One region of the Pantoea sp. UBA4549 genome, then DNA from elsewhere that is predicted to be linked to it. Evidence: predicted binding sites of a transcription regulator. Region 1 holds the regulator's gene; each other region holds the start of a gene.

Region 1 (3,129 bases):
GTCAGTGTCAGCAGCTGGCCAACGGCTGGCGCGGCCAGCTCAGTATTGCCGTAGACTGCATTGTTAAGCCGCAGCGCACGCGCCAGCTGGTTAAAGATTTCTATCGCCATTTTCCCGATATGGAGCTGATCATCAGCTATGAGGTGTTCAACGGCGTATGGGATGCGCTCGCCGACGGCCGGGTTGACGTGGCCATTGGCGCCACGCAGGCGATCCCGGTCGGCGGGCGCTTTGCTTTTCAGGATATGGGTGCCCTTAACTGGCGCTGCGTGGTCAGTCCGGATCATCCGCTGGCGCAGAGCGCGCATCCTGATGAAGAGGCGCTGCGCGCATGGCCGTCGCTGGTGCTGGAGGATACGTCGCGCGCACTCCCGCGTCGTATGACATGGACGCTGGATAATCAGCGCCGGCTGGTGGTGCCGGAGTGGGAAACCGGGATCGACTGCCTGCAAGCTGGCCTGTGCGTGGGGATGATCCCGGGACATCTGGCGCGACCGCTACTGGATAGCGGCGCGCTGGCAGAACTGATCCTGCCGCAGCCTTTTCCGGACAGCCCCTGCTGCGTCAGCTGGGCCGGGCAGCGGGCATCACCGGCACTGACGTGGCTGCTGGCTTACCTGGGTGATGCTGAGACGCTAAACCATGAGTGGCTCAGCGAACGCCGCGCTTAGCGGCGATAGTCGCGAAACGGACCGTCCCCGACAGAGCGACGCTCAATCAGACTGGGCTGAACTTCAATCGTTTGCGGCTCTTCGCGTTTGCTGGTGATGCGATCCAGCAGCATCTCCAGCGCTTTCTCGCCCAGCTGCGCTTTAGGCTGATGCACCGTCGTCAGCGCCGGCGTAAAGTAGCGGGCATTGCGCACATTGTCATAGCCGATCACCGAAATATCCTGCGGAACGCGCAGGCCCATCTCATCGGCGGCGCAGATCGCGCCCATTGCCATGATATCGCCGCCGCAGAACACAGCGGTAGGGCGCTGCTTCTGGCTCAGGATCTGCTGCATCGCCTGATAACCCGATTCAGGCTCAAAATCGCCCTGTACGATCCACTCGGCACGCACCGTGATACCCGCTTCATGCATCGCCTGTAAAAAGCCGGCGTGCCGTCCGCCGCCGGTATTACGCTCCAGCTGACCCGGAATCGCGCCAATATCGCGATGACCACGCTCGATCAGGTAACGACCGGCCAGATAGCCGCCCTGGAATGCGTTATCCTGTACGGTATCAGTAAAATCACCGCGTGAAGCGCCCCAGTCCATCACCACCATCGGGATATTACGATTCTCTTCCAGCATCTGAAGCAGATCGTCCGGATACTCAGAGCACATCACCAGCAGGCCATCGACCCGTTTTTGCGCCATCATCGACAGATAGGCGCGCTGCTTTTGTAAGTCGTTATGCGCATTGCCCAGTATCAGCGTATAGCCCTGAGCGAAGCAGTGATTCTCAATTGCTTCAATAATTTCAGCAAAGTAGGGGGCTTCACTGGAGGTTGCCAGCAGACCCAGCGTCTTAGTGTGATTGACCTTCAGGCTGCGGGCGACAGCGCTGGGAGAATAGTGCAGCGCTTTAATTGCTTCCCACACGGCATTACGCGTCTCTTCAGCGACAAAGCGCGTTTTATTGATGACGTGCGAAACCGTGGTCGTTGATACGCCAGCGCGTTTTGCCACATCTTTAATTGTTGCCATGAAAATGGACCTCTTAAACCTATCGCAACTTTATGATAAGTATAGTGTTAAACGTTTGCGTCTGCGCAGGGTTTTCTGCCCGATTTCAGCATAAAAATGGCTGATTTAAGGCGAGTAATTAACCGTGGCAGATAATGACAGCAGCGTGCGCAAAAGGTGTTGCGCAACGAAAGGCGGCGATTCTAGCAAGGTGAGGGTCATAAAACGAGATGTTTACCTGCGGCCAGGCGAAAATAATTCTATTCCGGCGATAGATACGAAAGCGTGTGGTGCAGGCAGAAAGCGGCAACGGAGACTTCAGGCGCAGTGCGGCTGCTGATAACTGCCGTGACCTTGCGGCTGTGCCGGCGTGAAGCGCGAATGCGTTACGCCGTGCGGTTCTGCGTGTTGCGCAACCGTTAGCGAATGGTTTTAGGGGTCATCATACGGCGTGCGCCAACATAATGTTTCTGCCAGTAATCTTCACCCAGCGCGCTGATCTGAATATCCTTGCCGGTGCGCGGCGACTGAATGAATTTGCCGTTACCCAGATAAACGCCAACATGATCGGCGGTCCCGCGATTATTGATGCGGAAAAACACCAGATCGCCTTTCTCCAGCATTTCACGCTTGATGGGGGCAGCGTCGCGCAGATGATACATTTCATTAGCCGTACGCGGCAGTTTAAAACGAACCAGATCTTTATAGGCGTACCAGACCAGACCACTGCAGTCGAATCCGGTAAGCGGAGAGGTGCCACCCCACTGATAAGGTTTGCCCAGCTGGCCCATGAGCTTAGTCATGGCGGTTTCACGTGCTTTCTGATAGCGCAGGCGGTGAGATTTACTGAGCCTGACACCGGTCAGCGTATCGGTGGTCTCTTCTGCTGCCACTGTTTTCCGGCTGGTACGCTGATGACCATATTTTTTACCGGCAGAGGGTGCAGCCCCTTTTTTGCGGGCGGTGCGTGTAGTGGCAGAAGGCTCTGCGGGGAGGTTTTTTTTGGTTTTAACTTTTTGTACAGGCGTGACGCGTGTTTTTTTAGCCGACGTTTTAACCGGGCGTCGTTTGCGGCGCTCATCATCGCGCGCGCTCTTTTTCTCCGCTTTCTGCAGGCTGGCGTTAACCGGCTTGTGCGGTGAAGCAGCGGCCACGTTAAAAAACAGCTGAGCAAAAGCCAGTATGAAAAGCGTAATCAGTAAACGCATAGTCCGGTTACAGGTTCGGCAGACTGCAGAAGCAGACCGCGGCAATATTAGAAAATTCTGATCAGCGATCAGCGCCGGATTGATTCTAATCCACTTTTTTTACAAAAGGTAAGGTCTTTTTTATTAAATAGCTCATAGTAGTGGCTGTGTAGCAAAAATGAGCAGTTTCAGGTGTTTAACACAGCAGGTTTATTGCTAATCGTGTATTAATACACACTTCGTCATACGCCTGGGGCAACAAACTTAACA
Region 2 (3,129 bases), 540 kb from region 1:
AGCGATATTGTCGGCAGCGTGGGGGCCGGGGACGCTTTCTGCGCCGGCGTGCTGTACGCCAGCCACGAGGGCTATACGCTGTCAGCCACCCTGCAGCTGGCGCACACCTGCGCCTGCTTTAACCTGCGCGCGGCGAATGCGCTGGATGGTATCCGGCCGTTACCGGAAATGCAGCGCTGGATGGATCAGGCGATCTGCGACACGGGCGCCGCCGGACGCACTACGTCGGCTGAAAACACATAGCCGAGGCCGCGAATGGTGCGGATAAGGTTTGGCTGATGCGGGTTCGCTTCGATTTTACGCCGCAGCCGCATGATCAGCACGTCGATAGTGCGGTCAAAGACATCCAGCGTTTCGCTGTGCGTCAGCTCCAGCAGCTGGTCGCGCGTTAACACTTTGCGGGCATGGGCAACCAGCGCACGCAGCAGCGTATATTCTCCCTGCGTCAGCGGCACGCTTTCACGCTGCGGATTCAGCAGCTGGCAGCGCATCTCATCCAGCTGCCAGCCGTTGAACTGCCAGCCTGCAGGGGGGACGCTCTCCGGTTCCCCGTGCCTGCCGCTGCGGCGCAGCGCGGCGCGCGCTCTGGCCACCACCACACGCGGATTGAACGGCTTAGCGATATAGTCATCGGCACCCATTTCGAGGCCAACCACCATCTCGGCCTCCGATCCCATACCGGTCAGCATGATCACCAGCACGCCCGGATGTTCTCGCTGGATCTGCTGCAGAACCAGCAGCCCGTTAGTATCCGGCAGCATCATATCGAGCATCACCAGCGAAATGTCCGGGTGCAGCGTCAGCAGCGCCTGGACATCGCGCCCGAGGTGGCAGCGATAGACGGCAGAAACATGCTCACTTAAGACATCGTGCAGCAGTTCGCAGATGGCACGATCATCGTCAACGATCAGTATCGCGGGCTTCATGGCGCGGCCTCGTTATCATGCAGAGAGTAGAGGCACTATAACCTGCTGTTTTTGACCTGCTGAATCGTGCAGCAGAAACGTGAGCGATATCGCCAGGCAGAACGCGAAAGCGTGCGGCACCGCAAAATTATTGCGCACAGCGTGGCATGAAGGAAAACGATTGCGCAGCAGCGGGGCAATGCACCATAATCGCGCTTCTTTCTGGTTCAGACTTTTCTTAACCGGATGCGTATCTGAAAACGTAAACGATTGCGCAGAGGATGGCACAGCAATTGCTATCAGGACAGGGGAAAGCGGAGGGGGCAACCTTACGTCCGGCAGACTCGCTTTCAGCAAAAAACAATCAGCTGTTAACCACGTTGGCCAGTGAGAACGCGCAGCCGCTGCGTCTCCGTTCATGAGAGAGAATGATGTTAGAGAAACTGTTTAAGCTTAAGGCGCACAACACCACCGTGCGCACGGAGATCGTGGCGGGGATCACCACCTTCCTCGCAATGGCCTATATCCTGTTTGTTAACCCCGCGATTCTGGGCGCGACCGGCATGGATAAAGGGGCGGTGTTCGTGGCGACCTGTCTCGCGGCAGCAATCGGCTCAATTCTGATGGGACTGATTGCTAACTATCCGATTGCGCTGGCCCCCGGCATGGGGCTGAACGCGTTTTTCACTTACACCGTTGTGCTGCATATGGGTTACACCTGGCAGATTGCGCTGGGCGCAGTGTTTCTTTCGGCAGTGATCTTCTTTGCCCTCTCCATCTTTAAAATTCGTGAGTGGATTATCGCCAGCATCCCGCTGCCGCTGCGGGCCGGCATTGCCGCCGGTATCGGTCTGTTTCTGGCGCTGATCGCGCTGGAAGGTGCCGGCATTGTGGTGGATAACCCGGCGACGCTGGTCGGGCTGGGCGATCTGACCAAACCGGGGCCGCTGCTGGCGCTGCTCGGCTTTTTTATCATCGTGGTACTGGAAGCGCGCCGCGTGACCGGCGCGGTGCTGATCGGTATTCTGGTGGTGACCTTTATCTCTATGGGCATCGGCCTGACGCCGTTTGGCGGCGTCTTCTCCGCACCGCCTTCGATTGCGCCTACCTTTATGCAGCTCGACATCGCCGGCGCCTTCAATGTGGGGCTGGTAAGCGTAATTTTTGCCTTTCTGTTTGTTGATGTGTTTGATAACACGGGCACGCTGCTGGGCGTGACGAAACGCGCAGGCCTGGCGGATGAGCAGGGCAACGTGCCAAAAATGGGACGCGCACTGATCGCTGACAGCGCGGCGGCGCTGTTTGGCTCACTGCTCGGCACTTCAACCACCACCAGCTATGTGGAATCCGCGGCTGGCGTCAGCGCCGGCGGACGCACCGGTCTGACGGCGGTTGTGGTAGCCGTGCTGTTTCTGCTGAGCCTGTTCTTCTCACCGCTGGCGGGCAGCGTGCCGGTCTGGGCCACTGCCCCGGCGCTGCTGTTTGTCGCCGTACTGATGGCGTCCGGCCTGGCGGAAATTGACTGGAAAGATGTGACGACGGCAGCACCGGTAACGGTAACGGCGCTGACCATGCCGCTGACCTACTCCATTGCCAACGGCATCGCCTTTGGTTTCATCACCTGGACCGTCGTTAAGCTGCTGAGCGGTCGCAGCAGGGAGGTCAATAGCGCACTGGTGATCCTCTCACTGCTGTTTGTCATCAAGCTGGGATGGCTCAGCGCCTGATCAAAAAAGGGAAGCCCGCCCGGGCTTCCCTGCTGATGGACGCAGGCTGGTGCGTTACCGGAACGGCGGCTCGTTGAACGTGCGCAGCTTGCGGGAATGCAGCTTATCGCCCTCGGCGCGCAGCAGCTCTACCGCACAAATGCCAATCTGCAGATGTTCAGAAATGGCCCCCTCGTAAAAGCGGTTCGCCTGACCCGGCAGCTTGATCTCACCGTGCAGCGGTTTATCAGAAACGCACAGCAGCGTGCCGTAAGGCACGCGAAAGCGGTAGCCCTGCGCCGCGATAGTCGCACTCTCCATATCCACCGCCACGGCGCGGCTCAGGTTAAAACGCAGCGCGGAAGCGGCGTAGCGCAGCTCCCAGTTGCGATCGTCAGTGGTGACCACCGTACCGGTACGCAGCCGCTGTTTAACCTCTTCACCCGGCATGCCGCTCACTGACTTGGTCGCATCGTAGAGCGCACGCTGCACTTCGGCGATGCTGGGTACCGGAATAT
Region 3 (3,129 bases), on a different contig from region 1:
GGCCACCCATCTGCTGATGAACGATCTCTTTCAGGCGGCCTTTATAAGCAACGCGGCCTTCAATGCCTTCCGGTACCAGCTTGTCTGCGGCGTTGTCAGTCTGGAAGTAACGGTCAGAAGAGCCTTTGGACATCGCACCGAGCGAGCCCATGCCGCGGTAGGATTTAAAGGCGCGGCCCTGGTAGAGTTCGATCTCGCCCGGAGACTCTTCGGTACCGGCCAGCATGGAGCCCACCATCACAGCGGCTGCGCCTGCGGCGATCGCTTTAGCGATATCGCCGGAGAAGCGGATACCGCCATCAGCCACGACCGGAATACCGGTGCCTTCCAGCGCCGCCACGGCGTCAGAAACAGCGGTGATCTGCGGTACGCCTACGCCGGTCACGATACGGGTGGTACAGATAGAGCCCGGACCGATACCCACTTTCACCGCGCTCACGCCCGCTTCAGCCAGCGCCAGGGCACCGGCACCGGTGGCAACGTTGCCGCCAATGATTTCAAGATCGGGATATTTGGCGCGGGTTTCACGAATGCGCTGCAGCACGCCTTCGGAGTGGCCGTGCGAAGAGTCAATCAGCAGCACGTCAACGCCAGCGGCAACCAGCGCATCCACGCGCTCTTCGTTACCGGCGCCGGCACCCACCGCCGCGCCCACGCGCAGACGGCCCTGCGCATCTTTACAGGCGTTGGGTTTACGTTCAGCTTTCTGGAAATCTTTTACGGTGATCATGCCCAGCAGGTGGAAACTCTCATCCACGACCAGCGCTTTTTCAACGCGCTTTTCGTGCATCTTCTGCAGTACCACTTCACGCGCCTCACCCTCTTTTACCGTGACCAGACGCTCTTTCGGCGTCATGACCGCGGTAACCGGCAGCGTCAGATCGGTCACAAAGCGCACATCGCGACCGGTGATGATCCCCACCAGCTCGTTACCGGCGTTGACGACCGGGTAGCCGGCGAAGCCGTTACGGTCGGTAAGTTCTTTCACTTCCGCCAGCGTCGTGGTCGGCAGCACGGTCTGCGGCTCTGTTACCACGCCACTTTCATGCTTTTTCACCTTACGCACTTCATCAGCCTGACGCTCAATCGACATATTTTTATGAATAAAGCCGAGGCCGCCTTCCTGTGCCAGCGCGATCGCCAGACCCGCTTCGGTCACGGTATCCATCGCAGCAGAGAGCATAGGAATGTTCAGACGGATGTTTTTGGTCAGTTGGGTGCTGAGGTCAGCGGTGTTAGGCAATACAGTGGAGTGAGCGGGAACGAGCAGGACGTCGTCAAATGTGAGGGCTTCTTTCGCGATTCTTAGCATTGCAATATCTCCACCTGGGGGCGTTGAAAACAGATAAAATATTGCCGCGGCATTATACAGGACGAAACCGATTGCCTCTACTGCTTTTTCAGAAAAAGTCTTGATCCTGCGCAGCAGCCCTGTAGTATCGATGAATTAACCCTCTGATTTAAAATTTGATCTTCATCACATGTCGCTACCTGCAACCGCCAATATTTTTACCGTCAGCCGCCTCAACACCACGGTGCGCACGCTGCTGGAAAATGAGATGGGCCTGGTGTGGCTCAGCGCTGAGATCTCTAATTTCACGCAGCCCGCGTCCGGCCACTGGTACTTCACGCTGAAAGATGATGGCGCCCAGGTGCGCTGCGCGATGTTCCGCAACAGCAACCGGCGCGTGACGTTCCGGCCGCAGCACGGGCAGCAGGTGCTGGTGCGGGCCAGCGTCACGCTGTATGAGCCGCGCGGCGACTATCAGTTAATCATTGAAAGCATGCATCCGGCGGGTGAAGGCCTGCTGCAGCAGCAGTTTGAGCAGCTGAAAGCGCAGCTCAGCGCAGAAGGGTTGTTCGATCAGCAGTTCAAACAGCCGCTGCCCGATCCGGCCCGCCAGGTCGGGGTGATCACCTCCGCAACCGGCGCCGCGCTGCATGATGTGCTGCGCGTGCTGCACCGCCGCGATCCCTCACTCCCGGTGGTCATCTACCCCACCGTGGTGCAGGGGGCCGATGCGCCCGCTGCCATCGTGCGCGCTATCGAGCTGGCCAACCAGCGCAACGAATGTGACGTGCTGATTGTCGGCCGCGGCGGCGGCTCGCTGGAAGATCTCTGGTGCTTTAACGATGAACGCGTGGCGCGTGCGATTTTTGCCAGCCGCCTGCCGGTGGTCAGCGCCGTGGGACATGAAACGGATGTCACCATTGCCGATTTTGTCGCGGATTTACGCGCGCCCACGCCCTCTGCCGCCGCTGAGATCGTCAGCCGCAATCAGGTCGAACTGCTGCGCCAGCTGCAGTCACAGCAGCAGCGCATGGAGATGGCGATGGACTACTACCTTGCCGGGCAGCAGCGTTATCTCACCCAGCTTCAGCATCGCCTGCAGCAGCAGCATCCGCAGCTGCGCCTGGCTCGCCAGCAGACCGCCCTGTTTCAGCTGCAGCGTCGCTTAGGCGCCGCCGCCGATCGGCAACTGCGCAGCGCGCAGCGGCAGCAGGATCGGCTGCTGCAGCGGCTCAGTGCGCAGCAGCCGCAGGGACGCATCCTGCGCGCGCAGCAGCAGCTCACGCACTGGCACTACCGGCTGCAGCAGAGCATGACGCAGCAGCTGGGGCAGGATCGCCAGCGCTTTGGCACGCTGATGGCACAGCTGGAGGGCGTCAGCCCGCTGGCGACGCTGGCGCGCGGCTTCAGCGTCACCACCGATACGCAGGGCGAAGTCGTAAAACAGATCGCCCCGCTGCAGCCGGGCGACAGACTGCGCACCCGGCTGCAGGATGGCTGGGTAGAGAGCGAAGTCACTGCCCTCACGCCGCTGAAGCGCCGCCGCACATCCCGCCGATCTGACTAAGCCAGCAGGGAGAGATGCTCTCCCTGCTTTCACGCCCCCCTGCTCTGCCTGACCCCGGTCTATACTCTTTGCATACCCATCACTCAGGGAGTCCGGCATGTCATACAGCGTAATCCCCCCCTATATTCTGCGTAATATCATCGATAACTGTGCAGGGCCGCAACAGGCGTCGGCACGCCGTACGCTTACCCACGTTCAGCAGCTGATGGCGGAGCCGCACCGCGTTGTCGCCCCGGCGGATATTGCCCGGCCAGGCGAGGTACTGCGCGCC
Region 4 (3,129 bases), on a different contig from region 1:
AGATCAAAATTCTGCTGCAAAAACGCCTGATGCATATCATCCAGATGGTCAAACGCCACCGCCGGTGCCTTGAGCAAAGCAGAGCGCGTGACGCCGTTAGGGAAGTAGCGGGCGGCAAAATCGGGCGAGGCGCAAAACAGATAGTCGAGCGCCCCCAGCTGATCAACCAGGCAGCTTGGCAGCGGCTGCGGCTGGATACTCACGGCGCCTACCACTTCGCCACGACGCAGCCGTTCCTGCGTGCGCGTTTCATCTTCCACCTGCAGATTCAGCCGTACCGGTGAGTCCGCCAGCACATCTTTCAGTGCCGGCAACAGCCAGGTCGCAAGACTGTCGGCGTTAACCGCCAGCGAGAGCAGCAGCGGCGTGGTCCCGCTTTGATCGTCACCCAGCCACTCCTCTTCCAGCAACTCAACCTGATGCAGCAGCGCCAGCAGCTTCTGCCCCTGTTCAGTGGGGCGGGGCGGAACAGTGCGTACCAGCAGCGGCTGACCAAACAGGTTTTCCAGCTGCTTGATACGCTGCGATACGGCTGACTGGGTAATACAAAGCTTCTGTGCAGCGCGCTCAAAGCCGCGCTCACGAATAACTGCATCCAGCGCCTGAAGCGTGCGGTAATCCGGGCGTTTCATTATGGTTCTCTCTCGTTCAGGGTGGAAAGTACTATGCCACAAAATGGCCGCACTGTGCGGCAGCTGTATTTTTGCGGACTGGCTTCCAAAGGTATAAATCGGTGGCGCGTGAGTCGCGCACTTTTACAGCGCGTTGTTTTATACTACGCGCACTTTGATGTCGCACAGGTTTTAAACATACCATGACCCAGGATGAACTGAAAAAAGCGGTAGGGTGGGCGGCGCTGCAGTATGTGCAGCCAGGCACCATTGTTGGCGTAGGCACCGGATCAACGGCCGCGCATTTTATCGACGCGCTGGCCACCATGAAGCACCAGATTGAGGGGGCGGTCTCCAGTTCTGAAGCCTCCACCCTGAAGCTGAAATCGCTGGGCATACCGGTTTTCGATCTTAACGACGTGGATGATATTGCGGTCTATGTCGATGGTGCCGATGAGATCAACCCGCATATGCAGATGATCAAAGGCGGTGGCGCAGCGCTGACGCGCGAGAAGATTGTGGCAGCGGTCGCGCAAAAGTTTGTCTGTATCGCGGATGCGTCCAAAGAGGTTGATATTCTTGGCCGTTTCCCGCTGCCGGTTGAGGTGATCCCGATGGCGCGAGCATATGTCGCGCGCGAGCTGGTGAAGCTTGGCGGCCAGCCAGAGTATCGGCAGCAGGTGGTGACCGATAATGGCAACATCATTCTCGACGTGCACAACCTGCAGATCCTCGATCCCGTCACCATGGAGAAAAACATTAATGCGCTGGCGGGCGTGGTCACGGTGGGTCTGTTTGCCACCCGGGGCGCTGATGTCGCGCTGATTGGCACACCGGATGGCGTCAAAACTATTCTCAAATGATCTCTCCGGCGCGCCTGACGCGCCGTTTTTTACCCGGCTAATTCTGCTTTTCTTTACCGGCCTGAATTTAGTGACTTATGTCACAAACAGGGCATGGAGAGCCGATTCCTGCTCTCTGCTTCCGGCATCCTGCGATTTTGTATGGATTTGTGCTGCCCGAAAGCCGGAGCGTGCTGCTGCAGTCGCAATCGTTTGTATTGCCGCATTGCCAGAATTTGTTATTTTGGCAGAAGGTAATCTTATGGCACTCCACGTTGAATTCTGAATAGGGTCGGGAAATGGCAAAGGTATCACTGGATAAAGACAAAATTAAATTTCTGCTGGTGGAGGGCGTGCATCAGAGCGCGCTGGAAAATCTTCGCGCGGCAGGCTATACCAACATCGAGTTTCACAAAGGGGCGCTGGATGCAGAATCGCTGAAAGCCTCAATCCGTGATGCGCACTTTATCGGTATCCGCTCCCGCACCCAGCTTACGGAAGAGATTTTCGCCGCAGCAGAGAAGCTGGTAGCGGTTGGCTGCTTCTGCATCGGCACCAATCAGGTCGATCTTAACGCCGCTGCGCAGCGCGGTATTCCGGTATTTAACGCACCTTTCTCTAATACCCGCTCCGTAGCTGAGCTGGTGATCGGGGAGATGCTGCTGATGCTGCGCGGCATTCCGGAAGCGAACGCCAAGGCGCACCGCGGTATCTGGAACAAAGTGGCAACCGGCTCCTATGAAGCGCGCGGCAAAAAGCTGGGCATCATTGGCTATGGGCATATCGGCATGCAGCTTGGCGTGCTGGCGGAAGGCCTGGGGATGCACGTTTTCTTTTACGATATTGAAAACAAGCTGCCGCTGGGGAACGCTACGCAGGTGCGTCACCTGTCAGATCTGCTCAATATGAGTGATGTGGTGAGCCTGCATGTGCCGGAGACCGCCTCAACCCAGAACATGATTAGCACAGAAGAGCTGGCACTGATGAAGCCGGGCGCGCTGCTGATCAACGCTGCTCGCGGCACCGTCATTGATATCCCGGCGCTGTGTCATGCGCTCTCCAGCAAACATCTGGCGGGTGCAGCCATTGACGTCTTCCCGACTGAACCGGCAACCAACAGCGATCCGTTCAATTCACCGCTGTGCGAGTTTGATAACGTTATTCTGACGCCGCACATTGGCGGTTCCACGCAGGAAGCGCAGGAGAATATCGGCCTGGAAGTATCAGGTAAGCTGGCAAAATACTCTGATAACGGCTCAACGCTCTCTGCGGTTAATTTTCCGGAGGTGTCGCTGCCAATGCACGGCGCCAGCGCCAGTCGTCTGCTGCACATTCACGAAAACCGTCCGGGTATTCTCACTGCGATTAACCAGATTTTCGCTGAGCAGAATATTAATATCGCGGCCCAGTTCCTGCAGACCTCGCCTCAGCTCGGCTACGTAGTAATTGATATCGACGCCGAAAAAGATGTTGCGGATAAAGCGCTGCAGCTGATGCGTGCGATTCCGGGCACGATGCGCGCCCGTCTGCTCTACTGATAAGTGACGGGCAGGCGCCCGTCAGAACGACGCATCCCACTGCCACAGTTTTGCCGGCGTGAGCACGGCCGGTAGCGGGATGTCCCATGCGGCTGCCGGCAGCGCCTCAACGCGCTGGCAGTCGTGAGCAATGCCTAT

The links. Region 1 encodes PurR, which represses purine synthesis genes. Its sites were predicted from a motif close to CANGCAAACGTTTGCNTG; they were not measured.
Region 2: the regulator PurR is predicted to act here: its motif matches at 1,076-1,093, upstream of B3041_RS06780 (NCS2 family permease).
Region 3: the regulator PurR is predicted to act here: its motif matches at 1,373-1,390, upstream of guaB (IMP dehydrogenase).
Region 4: the regulator PurR is predicted to act here: its motif matches at 1,656-1,673, upstream of serA (phosphoglycerate dehydrogenase).

Annotation. Positions count from the first base shown of each region.
Region 1 is NZ_DGLH01000009.1:567,467-570,595, reverse strand. Features, by position in the region: gene punR (DNA-binding transcriptional activator PunR) at 1-671, shown strand, start outside; gene purR (HTH-type transcriptional repressor PurR) at 668-1,693, opposite strand; gene B3041_RS09345 (C40 family peptidase) at 2,092-2,880, opposite strand.
Region 2 is NZ_DGLH01000009.1:26,246-29,374, forward strand. Features, by position in the region: gene B3041_RS06770 (carbohydrate kinase family protein) at 1-243, shown strand, start outside; gene B3041_RS06775 (winged helix-turn-helix domain-containing protein) at 186-926, opposite strand; gene B3041_RS06780 (NCS2 family permease) at 1,334-2,632, shown strand; gene B3041_RS06785 (AMP nucleosidase) at 2,687-3,129, opposite strand, start outside.
Region 3 is NZ_DGLH01000007.1:56,088-59,216, forward strand. Features, by position in the region: gene guaB (IMP dehydrogenase) at 1-1,312, opposite strand, end outside; gene xseA (exodeoxyribonuclease VII large subunit) at 1,482-2,858, shown strand; gene B3041_RS05230 (M4 family metallopeptidase) at 2,956-3,129, shown strand, end outside.
Region 4 is NZ_DGLH01000003.1:67,024-70,152, forward strand. Features, by position in the region: gene B3041_RS00850 (LysR family transcriptional regulator ArgP) at 1-632, opposite strand, end outside; gene rpiA (ribose-5-phosphate isomerase RpiA) at 815-1,474, shown strand; gene serA (phosphoglycerate dehydrogenase) at 1,753-2,991, shown strand; gene B3041_RS00865 (5-formyltetrahydrofolate cyclo-ligase) at 3,013-3,129, opposite strand, start outside.